3 regions of the Paraburkholderia sp. FW306-2-2C-D06C genome follow, and region 2 is predicted to be linked to each of the others. Evidence: riboswitches for the same ligand, from Rfam matches in the RefSeq annotation. Region 2 holds a riboswitch; each other region holds the start of a gene.
The links. Region 2 has a riboswitch for cobalamin ahead of AC3WLT_RS06595 (TonB-dependent receptor domain-containing protein). Riboswitches for the same ligand answer to the same signal wherever they lie in the genome.
Positions count from the first base shown of each region.

Region 1: another riboswitch for cobalamin. It lies ahead of AC3WLT_RS19435 (ferredoxin-like domain-containing protein); the one in region 2 lies ahead of AC3WLT_RS06595 (TonB-dependent receptor domain-containing protein).
Region 3: another riboswitch for cobalamin. It lies ahead of cobA (uroporphyrinogen-III C-methyltransferase); the one in region 2 lies ahead of AC3WLT_RS06595 (TonB-dependent receptor domain-containing protein).

Region 1 covers NZ_JBYSWU010000024.1:75,283-79,562, forward strand. Annotated here, with positions in the region: gene AC3WLT_RS19425 (precorrin-2 C(20)-methyltransferase) at 1-547, opposite strand, end outside; gene AC3WLT_RS19430 (precorrin-8X methylmutase) at 548-1,174, opposite strand; gene AC3WLT_RS19435 (ferredoxin-like domain-containing protein) at 1,167-2,657, opposite strand; cobalamin riboswitch at 2,744-2,922, opposite strand; gene cbiE (precorrin-6y C5,15-methyltransferase (decarboxylating) subunit CbiE) at 3,007-4,245, shown strand; partial or broken gene AC3WLT_RS19445 (cobalt-precorrin-5B (C(1))-methyltransferase) at 4,245-4,280, shown strand, end outside.
Region 2 covers NZ_JBYSWU010000006.1:117,297-121,576, forward strand. Annotated here, with positions in the region: gene AC3WLT_RS06585 (ABC transporter ATP-binding protein) at 1-189, opposite strand, end outside; gene AC3WLT_RS06590 (FecCD family ABC transporter permease) at 186-1,232, opposite strand; partial or broken gene AC3WLT_RS06595 (TonB-dependent receptor domain-containing protein) at 1,260-2,822, opposite strand; cobalamin riboswitch at 2,854-3,111, opposite strand; gene AC3WLT_RS06600 (ATPase) at 3,319-3,675, shown strand; gene AC3WLT_RS06605 (cell division protein ZapA) at 3,672-3,986, shown strand; RNA gene ssrS (6S RNA) at 4,091-4,272, shown strand.
Region 3 covers NZ_JBYSWU010000037.1:7,212-11,491, reverse strand. Annotated here, with positions in the region: gene AC3WLT_RS24625 (cobyrinic acid a,c-diamide synthase CobB) at 1-517, opposite strand, end outside; gene cobO (cob(I)yrinic acid a,c-diamide adenosyltransferase) at 521-1,123, opposite strand; gene AC3WLT_RS24615 (cobalamin biosynthesis protein) at 1,120-1,563, opposite strand; gene cobA (uroporphyrinogen-III C-methyltransferase) at 1,560-2,312, opposite strand; cobalamin riboswitch at 2,535-2,775, opposite strand; cobalamin riboswitch at 2,868-3,148, shown strand; gene cobW (cobalamin biosynthesis protein CobW) at 3,365-4,280, shown strand, end outside.

The DNA.
Region 1 (4,280 bases), on a different contig from region 2:
TCATCACGACGGCGGCGTCGGCATCGGCGAGACGGCGGCGCAATTCGTCTTCGGGCAACACGCCGGAGAGCACCGACAGACTTTGATTGCGATACACCAGCGGCGAGCCGAGCACGGCTGCGCCGCCGAGCATCGAGCACACGCCCGGCACCACTTCGGCTTCGAAGCGCGCGGCGAGCCGGTCGTGCAGATACATGTACGAGCCGTAGAAAAAGGGATCGCCTTCGCAGATCACCGCGACGTCGCGGCCTGCGTCGAGATGGGCAGCGACGACTTCGGCGGCGGTGTCGTAGAAGTCGGCAATGATCGCTTCATACGACAGCGGCGGTTCGAGCGCTTCGGTCGTGACCGGATAGACGAGCGGCAGATGCTGTTGCGCGTCGTGCAAATGCGCTTCGATGATGCTGAACGCGTTGCCTTTCTTGCCCTTCGCGACGAAGTACGCAACCACCGGCGCGGCCTTCAGCAGACGCAGCGCTTTCAGCGTGATCAATTCCGGGTCGCCGGGGCCGACCCCGAGTCCGAACAAACGTCCTTGCACGCTCATTTACTCGACCTCCGTAGCCAACGCATTGACGGCGGCGGCGGCCATCGCGCTGCCGCCGCGTCGTCCGTGGACCACCACGTAGGGCACGCCGCGGCTGTCTTCGGCAAGCATGGCTTTCGACTCCGCCGCGCCGACAAAGCCGACCGGAAAGCCGAGGATGAGTGCGGGCTTCGGCGCGCCGGCGTCGAGCATGTCGAGCAGATGAAACAGGGCAGTCGGCGCATTGCCGATCACGACGACGCCGCCGGCCAGATGCGGACGCCACAATTCGAGCGCGGCGGCCGATCGCGTGTTGCCGAGTTCGCGCGCCAGCGACGGCACGTCCCTGTGCGTCAGCGTGCAGATCACTTCGTTGTTCGCGGGCAGGCGCGCCCGCGTGATGCCTTGCGCGACCATGCCTGCGTCGCACAGAATCGGCGCGCCTTGCGCCAGCGCCGTGCGGCCCGCGGTGCCTGCACCCGCGGAGAAAGCCAGATCGTCGATCACGTCGACCATTCCGCAGGCGTGGATCACGCGCACCGCGAGTTTCTCGAGGTCGGCGGGAATGCGCGACAGATCGGCCTCGGCGCGAATCGTCGCGAAAGATTGGCGATAGATCTCCTGACCGTCGCGAATGTAATCAAGCATCTAAAGGGCTCCGGGCCAATTGTTCGAGCATGTCGGCGGCCTGTTCGATCGTCAGTTGGGGCGCGACGCAGCGGCCGAAATCCGGCGAGGCGTCGCGTCGATACAGGTCGTAGGTGCCGGGCGCCACGGCCAGCAACGTGTACGGCGCGCAATGCGCGGCCGCGCACGAGCGCGGGCAGCCGCTCAGATGGACGTCGACGCCGTCGGGCAGGCGGGCGGCTAGCCGCAGCGCGTCGGCTTTGGTGTCGGCGGGACTTTTTACGCAGCCGGTCGAGCCGGCGCAAGCGATCAAACGTGCGATGGGCTGCGCGCGATCGCAGGCAAGGCCTAATGCTTCCAGTTCGGCAAGCACGGCCGGCACGGCCTTCGAGGCGATATCGGGCAGCAGCACACTTTGCCAGGGCGTCATGCGCAGCGTGCCGTTGCTGTGCTGGCGCGCTAGCGCGGCGAGGCCGCGCAGCGTCGCGGCGTCGAGGCGTCCGAGCGGCGGCTGGCCGCCCACGTGCCACGTTCCCGCGACGCGTTGAGCGTGCGCGCCGAGCCGCAACGCGGCATCGGCGGGCGCGCCGCGATGCCAGTCGGCGAGCGACGCGTCGCGCGACAGCGGGAAATCGGCATACGTTTGGGCACGCTGCAATACTGCGTCGGCGGAATGCGTGGCGAGCAGATGGCGCATGCGGGTGGCGTCGGCGGCGGCCAGATCGAGGAACGTGTGCAGAAGCGCGCGGACCAGCTGAACGACTTCCGAAGGCAAGACGGTGGCGAGGGCGCGTGTGCCGGTCGCGACCGGGTCTGGCGACGCGCCGAACGAGCCGTCGCCAGCCGCGTGCGCGGCAACATGCGCGGCCGCCGCATTGGCCGCCGTAGGCGGACATCCCGCCAGGCCAAAGACGAACCGCACACCGTCGCTCGCCGACGTCGCCGCGAGCCAGACGTCATGCGGATGGTCGAGCCTCGCAAGGCGCTCGCCGCCGTCCAGCAGCAACGCGAATTTCGGCGATAGCGCCGCAAAACGCGCTTCGCTTTGCAGCAGCGCGAGAAGCCCGGCGGTCAGCGACGTGGTGTCGTACAGCGCGGACGAATCGCGTCCCGCGGCGGGGCTGACCATCACGTTGCGGATATCGTCAGCGGCGCATGCCGACAATACTGCCGCCGCATCCATGCCGCTGCTCGCCGGAGCCGGCCCGAGACCGGCTGCCACCAGAGCCTCGATCAACGCCGCTTCGTGCCCGGGCCGCACGCCGCGCACTTGCAGATTCGCCCGGTTGGTCACTTCAATCACGCTGGCGGCGTGCCGCTCGCTCGCCTCGGCGATCGCGGCAGCCTGCGCGGCGCTCAATGCGCCACCGGGCAATTTGATCCGGCAAATCCCGCCGTCGCGCGCGGCGACGATGCGCAACAGCCCCGGACAAGCCGAAGGCCGCGGCGCAACGGCAGCGGTAGATAAAGCAGCGGAGGGCGCAGCGTGATTCAAGACGGACACCGGGTTTAGCGTCGCGCGACGGCCCGGGCAACCCACCCAAAGCGGGCATGGCTGCGGCATCGGTACACCCCGCCCGATGCAGGCTGGCACGAACAATCTCGCCGGCAGGTCTCCTGGCTGGCAGGTCACGGTCCGCCGCTGCCTTCCCGGTCGAACCAGTGGCGCGGAGCGCAGGCGGACTCGCTGCATACAGTTGCGGGGGCAGCCACAGTGGCACTGTGTTCCCTCTTCGGCCCCGAAGGGCACCGGCGGCTGTATTATGCCTTTTTTCGAACCGCACAACGAGGCTGGACGCTTTGATCGGCGTGGCACAGCGCATTATTTGAAGATACGGAATGAGGATGGATGCATGTCGGCGTGGCTGACCGTGGTGGGCATAGGCGATGACGGCTTCGCCGGCTTGGGGCGGCCCGCGCGGCGCGCTTTGCTGGAAGCGTCGGTGGTGTACGGCGGCGAGCGCCATCTGGCGATGCTGCCCGCGCGACTTGGCGCGCGCCGCGCCGCGTGGCCGCGTCCGTTCGATCTCGCGCCTTTGCTGGCGGAGCGCGCCACCCCCGTGTGCGTGCTGGCGAGCGGCGACCCGATGCTGTTCGGCGTCGGCGCGACGCTGGCGCGGCAGCTGCCGGCCGGCGAGTTGCGGGTGTTGCCGGCGCCGTCGTCGCTGTCGCTGGCCGCGGCGCGGCTCGGCTGGCCCTTGCAGGACGTCGCGACGGTCTCGCTGGTGGGCCGGCCGCTGGCGACGCTGAACGCCCATCTGCACGACGGCGCGCGCGTGTTCGTGCTGAGCGCGGACGGCGGCACGCCCGCGGCGCTCGCCGGCTTGCTGAACGCGCGCGGCTTCGGCGCGACCCGGATGATCGTGCTGGAACACCTGGGCGGCGAGTTGGAACGCCGGATCGACGGCCGCGCCAATCAATGGCCGGCGGGCGACGTGGCGGCGCTGAATCTGATCGCGCTCGAATGCCGCGCCACGGAAGGCGCGCCGCGTTTGCCGCTGACCTGCGGCTTACCCGACGACGCGTTTCGCCACGACGGCCAGTTGACCAAACGCGACGTGCGCGCGATCACGCTGGCGCGCCTCGCGCCCACGCCCGGCGAATTGCTGTGGGATGTCGGCGCGGGCAGCGGTTCGATCGGCATCGAATGGATGCGCGTGCATCCGGCGTGCCGCGCGATCGCGATCGAGCGGCATGCGGAGCGCCAGCGTTTCATCGAACACAATCGCGATGCGTTGGGCGTGCCGGGTCTGCAACTCGTGGCGGGCCGCGCGCCTGAAGCGCTGGACGGACTGCCGGCGCCGGATGCGGTGTTCATCGGCGGCGGCGTGACGGCGCCGGGCGTGCTGGATGCCTGCTGGGCGCGCCTGCGTGAGGGCGGCCGGCTGGTTGCCAATGCCGTGACCTTGCAAGGCGAGGCGGCGCTGATGACGTGGCGCGCCCAGCATGGCGGCACGCTCACGCGCATTGCGCTCGCCGACGCGCAACCGCTCGGCGGCTTCGACACCTGGCGTCAGGCATTGCCGATCACGCTGCTCGACGTGACCAGGCCCGCCGGCGATGCCGCGCGCCACAAGCATCGGCAACCGTAATGCGCGACGAAACACCCGAACAACCCGCGCGGCTG
Region 2 (4,280 bases):
CGGATGCGAGAGGCCGGCGAGCGTCGCGATCAGCGTCGTCTTGCCCGCGCCGTTCGGGCCGGCGACGCACCAGATCTCGCCTGCGTAGAACGTATGCGTGAACGCATCGAGCAGCGTTCGCGAGCCGGCGCGCAACGTCAGGCGTTGCGCGCTGAGCGCGGCATGGGCGGAGTGGCGTGCCTGCATCATCGGCGCCTGCGCAGCAGCATCCACAAAAACACCGGCACGCCGACGATCGAGGTAATCACGCCGACCGGCAATTGCGCCGGCGCAATGACCGTGCGCGCGATCAGGTCCGCGCCCATCACCGCGACACCGCCACCGAGCGCGGCGGCCGGCAACAGCATGCGCTGATCGTTGCCGAACGCGAGCCGCAGCATATGCGGCACCACCAGGCCGACAAAGCCGATGGTGCCCGCTGTCGTCACCGCCGCGGCCGCCGCCAGCGACGCCACCAGATAGACACGCAGGCGCAGCGGCATCACCGCGACGCCGAGCGCCTGCGCGGCCGCATCGCCTCGCAGCAGCACATTGAGCCGCGGCGCAGCGGGCACGATCGCGATCAGCACGACGAAGAGCGCGGCGAGCGCGGCCCATGGCAGTGCGCCGCCGTTGAGGTCGCCGGTCAGCCAGAACAGCATGCCGCGCAGACGATTTTCAGGCGCAAGGTTGAGCAGCAGCGTGATGACTGCGCCCCAGCCGGCCGCGATCACCGCGCCGGTCAGCAGCAAGCGCGGCGACGTGTCCTGCGGCTCGCCCCGCCACAACTCGCGGCGCGCAAGACCGAGCACCAGCAGGATCGACACGAACGCGCCCGCGAACGCGCTGGCATCGACGATCCACCACGCGCAACCGGCGATCATCGCGACCAGCGCAAAAGTCGCCGCACCGCCCGAAACGCCCAACACGTATGGCTCGGCCAGCGGATTGCGCAGCAGCACCTGCAACAGCGCGCCGGCCAACGCGAGCAGCGCGCCGCACGCGAAGCCGGCCAGCGCGCGCGGCAGACGCAATGTCCGCACGATTTCGCCCGCGAGATCCGCCGATGCCGCGGGCGAAGGCACGAGCGCCGCCAGCACGCGCGCGGGCGCGAGCGGCACGCTGCCGAGCGCGAGCGACGCCATCAGCACGATCAGCGCGAGCACGGCGAGCGCGAGCCAGATCGCGGCCGCACGCTTCGCGCTCATGATGGGCATCGCCGTCGCGACCCTCGGACCCGAGCCGCGGTTCATCCGCGCGATCTCACGCAGGCGCGCCCGTCACTGCTGCTGCCAACCGACCGTGACATACGCACCGCGCCGCGGCGAGTTATACGAGTAGGCCGTTTCATAGTCCTTGTTCAACAGGTTCTGGATTTGCGCAGCCACGTACCACGCTTTCGTGATGTCGTAGCGCGCGGACAGATTCACCACACCGTAACCGCCGAGCTTGCCGCTGCTATCGTCGCGCGCGCCGCTGACGATCCACTCGCCGCCGACACGCCACCCCGCAATATTGCGATTCACCGCTAGCGACGCGAAACGCCGCGCACGCCGCACAAGGTCGACATCGCTGTCGAGGTCGACGGGATTTTGCAGCGTCACCGACGCACGCACATCCGTCCTGCCGACATGACCGCTCCACGATCCTTCGAGCCCCTGCACCTTCGCATGACCGACGTTCTCCGCCAGATAGATGCCGGGCGTCACCTGATGGTAGTCGATCAGATTCGAATTGCGCGTCTGGAACGCGCTCAGGCGCATCACGCCCAGCACATTCGACGCATACTGCAACGCTGCTTCGATCGAATGACTGCGCTCCGGCTGGATCGACGGATTGCCGCTGATCGGATAGTACAGATCGTCGAAGCTCGGCGCGCGAAACGCATCCGAATAGCTTGCGCTCACCTTCCAATGCTCGGCGATGTCGAAACCGTAGCCGAGATAGTAACTGTTCGCTGCGCCGAAATCGGAATACTGATCGCGCCGTACGTTGGCCTGAATCTGATTGCGCCCAAAGCGCCCGCTATAGCCGACGAAGCCCGAATTCACATGCCGGTCGGGCGCCGCAAACGTATCCGAATCGAGGCTCTGATCGAGATGCTCGTAGCCGACCTGCAGCTTCTGCTGCGCGGCGAGCGCGAAATCGTTCTGCCATGTGTACTGGCGATTGTCGGTATCGAAGCGGCCGTTGTAGATGCCGTTGGTGTTCGACACGCTGCGATCGTCGCCTTCGGAGACGATGAAGTGGGTGGTCCACCAGCCGGTCACCTTGCCACTGGCGAACGCCGACATCTGCCGCACTTTGGTGTAGAGGTTGTTCAGATCGGTCGGCACGCCGTACGCGTTGTCGTAGCTATTGTTGCCGTTCGACTGGAAATATGTGATGCCTGCGTCCCACTTGTCATTGAACTTGTGGCGCAGCGAGGCGGAGATGCTCTCGTTCAGATAGCCGTTCGGATTCGGATTTGCGTTGGGCGCCTGGGCTGGTTTGAGCGATGAGAAGCCGTCGTCTTTCGAGCGCGCGAGCGAGATGCTGAAGGTGGTCTTGCCGTCTTTGTCCAACGCGCCGTTCACGCCGGCCTGTTGCGTCTGCGTGTGATAACTGCCGTAGCCCACCGAGAAACTGAAACGCGGCGGATGATCGCCGCCGTCTTTCATGAACACCTGCACGACGCCGCCGATCGCGCCCGAGCCGTATGACGCGGACACATTGCCGTTCACCACTTCGACGTGGTCGACCTGATCGAGCGGAATCTGCGCAAGTTGCGGTGCGCCGAGGCTGACCGAATCGACTCGCACACCGTCGATCGACACCAACGATTGGGTGGACGATGCGTGACGAGACGCCCGCGCTTGCTACGAATTTGCGCTGGACGGATCTCTCCCTCTGGCCGGTATCCGGGCTGGCGACACATCGATCCCGCCTTCTCACGCGTGACGCGCAGTGGCACACTCGCATGTTCAGCTTCGAACACGCGATCGGGATCGACTTGCATGACGACATGCGGTCGCTTACCGTTGCGGGGGCAGCGCAGGCTGGCGCGTTCAGGCGAACGTCGCGCCCTGCTTCCCGTTTAACTGCGCGCCCTGTCGAAAAGCACGCGCGGGCACCAAAGTGCGGCCAGTTTAGGAGCGCCCTCGAGGCCCGTCAAGAATGGTTAATCCTTGCTCGATCCGTTCTGTTAAGTGCAGGTTATTGTCCGATGCAGGCGCAGTTTTTCGTCATGAGGCCGATAAAAGCCTGCACAAAGCGAGGTTGTTACGTCTCGAAACGAGACAATTGTCGGAACCTGCGACATTCCGCGCTAAAATGCGATGTCTTTAGAGGACGCAGCACATGCTCACCGAACTCGAATCACTCTCACAAAATATCGGCAAGCTGATTGCGATCAGCCAGCGCCACAATGAAGCGCGGCTCGCGCTCGAAGAGCAGCTCGCCCGAACGCGCGCTGAAGCGGAAGCCACGCGTACCGAACTCGCGTTGCTGCGCGAGGAACGCGATACGCTGCAAGCGGAACGCGACGCGCTGTCGGCAAAGATCGACGACGCACAGGTGCGCCTGAATGCGATTCTCGAAAAACTGCCGCGGGCACGCGCACAGGCCGAGCCTGACAATCAGCTCGATCTGCTCGAACCCGAACAACACGAGGTCGAAGCGGACAGCGCCGCCACCCGCCACGGAGAAAATGCATGACCACGAAGCAGATCGAAGTATCGATTCTCGGCGTGCCGTATCGTCTCGCCTGCTCGCCGGAAACCGAAGCGGCGCTGCTCGAAGCGGTGGCGCGCGTAGACGCTGAAATGTCGAAGATCCGCAATCACAGCAACGTGCGCGGCACGGACCGCATTGCCGTAATGGCTGCGCTGTCGCTGGCATCGGAACTGCTTAAGCTGCAAACGAGCGTGAGACACGGAGAAGCATTTCCCGCTGAGGAAATCCGGCGTACAATGCGTCAAATGAATGAACAGCTAGGTACTGTGATTCAGCAGTACAGCATGCAGTAAGTGTCTAGTGGCCGTGCCTGAGATCGGCCGCGGATTCAAGCGGAGTGCATGAGCAAAGACTCGCGCGAACGTTTGAGTTCCATCGTTTTAGCTTCATCGGTTTAGCTTCCCTGCCTGGTTCGCCAAGGTCATATATTCCTTGAACCAATGCCATGTGCACGGTTGTGGAAATTTGTAGCACGGGTGTGCGCGTCACTCTGTCTGATGTACCCGAAGTGCTGCTAACTGCGACCAATTCTGAACCCCCGGTTCAGGATGCCGGCCTAGCGGCTAAGGCGGGGACCTTATTTAGAA
Region 3 (4,280 bases), on a different contig from region 2:
GCGGCAGCGATTCTTCGAGCATCCGCGCGTGCCTTGAAGAACCGACGCGATTGGCGAGCACGCCGTAAAACGGCAGTTGCGGCCTGAATTGCGCGAGACCGAAGGCCACCGCGCCGAAGGTCTGCGCCATCGCCTTCGCTGAAATCACAGCCAGTACCGGCACGCCGAATACGGTTGCCAGATCGGCGCTGCTCGGCGTGCCGTCGAACAGGCCCATTACGCCTTCGATCAGGATCAGATCGGCTTCGGCCGCCGCTTGCGCGAGCAGATTGCGGCATGCCGCTTCGCCCACCATCCAGAGATCGAGCGACAGGACCGGCGCGCCGCTGGCTTGCGCCAGTATCATCGGGTCGAGAAAGTCGGGACCGGTCTTGAATACGCGCACACGCCGCCCCAGCCGCCGATGGTAGCGCGCCAGACCCGCGGTGATCGTGGTCTTGCCTTGACCCGAAGCCGGCGCGCTAATGAACAGGGCGGGGCACGCCCCGAAGGAAGTCCCCTTGGGGGGCGCGGACATCGCTTAGAACTCCACGCCGCGCTGCGCTTTCACGCCTTGCTCGCGATACGGATGCTTGACGATGCGCATTTCGGTGACGAGGTCGGCGGCTTCGATCAACGCGTCCGGCGCGTGACGGCCGGTCACCACCACGTGCAGCATTTCCGCACGCGCGTTCAGGACGGACAGCACTTCGTCGAGCGGCAGGTATTCGTACTTCAGCACCGTATTCAATTCGTCGAGGATCACCATCTGGTAGTCGCCGCTCTCGATCATGCGGCGCGCTTCGTCCCAGCCTTTGCGCGCAGTGGCGATGTCGGCGTCGCGGTTTTGCGTGTTCCACGTATAGCCGTCGCCCATCGTGACGAAATCGCAATTGGCGATTGCGCCGAGGAAGTCGCGCTCCGAGGTATGCAGCGCGCCTTTGATGAACTGCACGACGCCCAGACGCATGCCGTGTCCGAGCACCCGCACGGCCATGCCGAACGCGGCTGTGGTCTTGCCTTTGCCGGTGCCGGTGTTGACGATCAGCAGACCTTTTTCGACGGTGGCGGCGGCCTGCTTTTTCTCGTGGCCTTCGCGCCGGCGCTCGGTCATGCGCTGATGCGATTCGGGATCGGTCTTCATGGAAGGTCCTGTTCGTTGGAGTCGTGGTGGGTGGGGTCGATGCCGGCGTGAGCGGTCGAAGCGATCGCTACGGTGACGCCGTCGAGTACGGTTTTGCGCACGATGAGGTGCGCCCCGGCTGCAGCGGATTTCGAACCTGCGGCCAGCAACGCGCAGGGTTCGCAGACGCCGTCCACGCCGAGATGTTCGCGTGTCGCCGCCGAAGGTTCAGTCTCCGCCACGGGCAAGGCGGCAATCTGCTCGCGGCTGAACAGTTTCAACGGTAGCGCGTGCCGTGCGCAGAATTCGAGCAGACCCGCTTCGTGGGCCTTGACGTCGATGCTGGCAACTGCGCTGATTTCATCGTGTGTATGAGTGCCGAGCGCCGCGCGCACGGCTGCCTCGATCTGTTCAGCCGAACTATGCAAGCGGCAACCGATGCCGACCGTCAGCGTTTTCATCGCGCCCCTGCTGCGTCGGCATTCGCCGCGGCCCGCGCGAGCGCCAGCGACGCCACCCCGCCGATCACCACGATCGCCGGCGAGCCAAGACCGGCGCGCGCGACTGCGTCGGCCAGGCCGCCAAGTGGCGCGAGCGCATGTCTTTGTTCAGGACGTGTCGCGAATTCGATCGCGGCACAGGGCGTATCGGCGCTCATGCCTGCCGCGAGCAACGTGCCGGCGATATCGTTGAGCCGCCGCATGCCCATGTAGATCACCAGCGTCATCCGCGTCGCGACGAGCGCCGCCCAATCCGGCTCGCCGCTGCCGGCGCCGTGTCCGGTGACGAACACCACGCCCTGCGCGTATTCGCGATGCGTGACCGGAATGCCGATCGCCGCGGGCGCCGCGATGCCCGCCGTGATGCCGTTGACGACTTCCACCTCGATGCCCGCCGCATGCAGCGCCTGCTGCTCTTCGCCGCCGCGGCCGAATACGAACGGATCGCCGCCTTTCAGGCGTGCGACACTGCGCCCGGCCTGCACATGTTCGAGCATCTGCGCGACGATGTCGGCCTGCGGCGTCGACGGATGCCCGCCACGTTTGCCGACATGAACGACCAGCGCGTCGGCGCGCGCGAATTGCAGCACTTCGGGATTCACCAGATCGTCGACCAGTACCACGTCGGCCTGCGCCAATGCGCGCGTCGCCTTGAGCGTCATCAGTTCGACGTCGCCGGGGCCGGCGCCGATCAGCCACGCGCGGCTCATCGCGGCGTGCATGGCGCGCCCCATGTCGTGACAAGTGGAAACAGGCGAGCCATGCAGACGGCCCAGGCGGAAATAGAACTCATGCGGTGCGACAGATTACGCACAACGGCAACGCCGCTCGCCGCATTTTCATCGAAATCGCAAGCGGGCGTTCGTATTACGTCATGCTTCAGCGCCTTCACATCCGTCCCTCGCGGATTCAGGCGGCCGGCGGCGTGACATTCGCCGCCTCCGCGTCTGGCCGGTATCCGGGCTGGCGGCCTCATGCGCTTTGCCTTCCCGTCCTGAATCGTCAGACAGTGGCATCGAAAACGCATGCGCGGCGCGACAGGATTGAACCCAGCGCCGCAGGTCGCTTACCGTTGCGGGGACAGCACAGGTTGAGCGCAATCGAGCGCGGCCTGTTTCCCGTTTAACTGCACATGCGAACGCATGTGCGGGCACCAAACGCGCGCATACGATAGCACACGGCGGCCCGCGCCGGCGCGCGCGGCAAGACCCCGGCGCGGCCCGCGCTTCCTGTCGCGCTTCCTTGACGGCGCGGGGCCGCGGGCCTACACTCGCACGCACTTTGGTGCTCGTGTGCGCGCTCGTGCGCATGCAGTTAAACGGGAAACAGGGCGCCCGCCTGCTATGGACCGGGTCAACCTGTGCTGCCCCCGCAACGGTAAGCGAAAAGCGGCGCCTGGATGCGTTCTCCAGCGCCGCGGAGCCGGCTTCGATGTCCACGCGCAAGGCCGCGTCGGCATATGACCACTGGGCGAGAAATCACTCGCGCGGGAAGGTGAAGCGGCGCTTTCGCCAGCCCGGATACCGGCCAGAATATGACGGATGAACGCCGCGGGGATGCGGTGGCTCGTTCATGACCTCGTTCTCTGTTGCCGCGGCAACGCCGCTTTTCGTCCCCGCTGTCGTATCTGTGTTCCGTTTTCGTGTTTGCCTGCCTGGCGCTGGTTTGTCCTGGACTCGAGCGCATTCGGACCCGAACCCGACCCGAACCAGACCCGGACCGCCGGCGTGTGAACGCGCAACTTCTTCGGATGGAACCAACGATGCAAACTCAAATGCGCAGGATCCCCGTCACCATCGTGACGGGCTTTCTCGGCAGCGGCAAGACCACGCTGCTGCGGCATATTCTTCAGCATGCGGGCGGCAAGCGCATTGCGGTGATCGTCAACGAGTTCGGCGAACTCGGCATCGACGGTGAAATCCTCAAGGGTTGCGGGATCGGTTGCGATGAGAACGGCGTCGAAACCGAGGGGCAACTGTATGAACTCGCGAACGGCTGCCTGTGCTGCACGGTGCAGGAAGAGTTTTTCCCGGTGATGGAAAAGCTCGTCGAGCGCCGCGAGCAGATCGATCACGTGCTGATCGAAACCTCCGGTCTTGCACTGCCTAAGCCGCTGGTGCAGGCCTTCAACTGGCCGCAGATCAAGAGCAGCTTCACCGTCGACGCGGTGGTGACTGTGGTGGACGGCCCCGCCGCGGCGAGCGGCCAGTTCGCCGACAACCCGCTCGCTGTCGATGCGCAGCGCAAGGCCGATCCGAATCTCGATCACGAATCGCCGCTGCACGAACTGTTCGAGGATCAGCTGTCGGCGGCCGATCTGGTGATTCTGAACAAAACGGATTTGCTCGACGATGAACAGCAAAGCGCTGTCGAGACCGCGATCCGTGAAGAGATTCCGCCGCAAGTGAAGATCGTGCGCGCACAGATGGGCCAGCTCGATCTGCACACGTTGCTCGGCCTCGAAGCCGCCTCCGAAGAAACGATCCACTTGCGCCACGACCACCACGGTTCGGCCGACGACGCCGATCACCATCACGACGAATTCGATTCTGTCGTGGTGCACGCGAGCGCGCCGTCGCGTGAAGCGGTGATCGCCGCGCTGCAAGGGCTGGTCGAAACGCATACGATTTACCGCGTCAAAGGTTTTGCGGCGTTGCCGGGCGCATTGATGCGGCTCG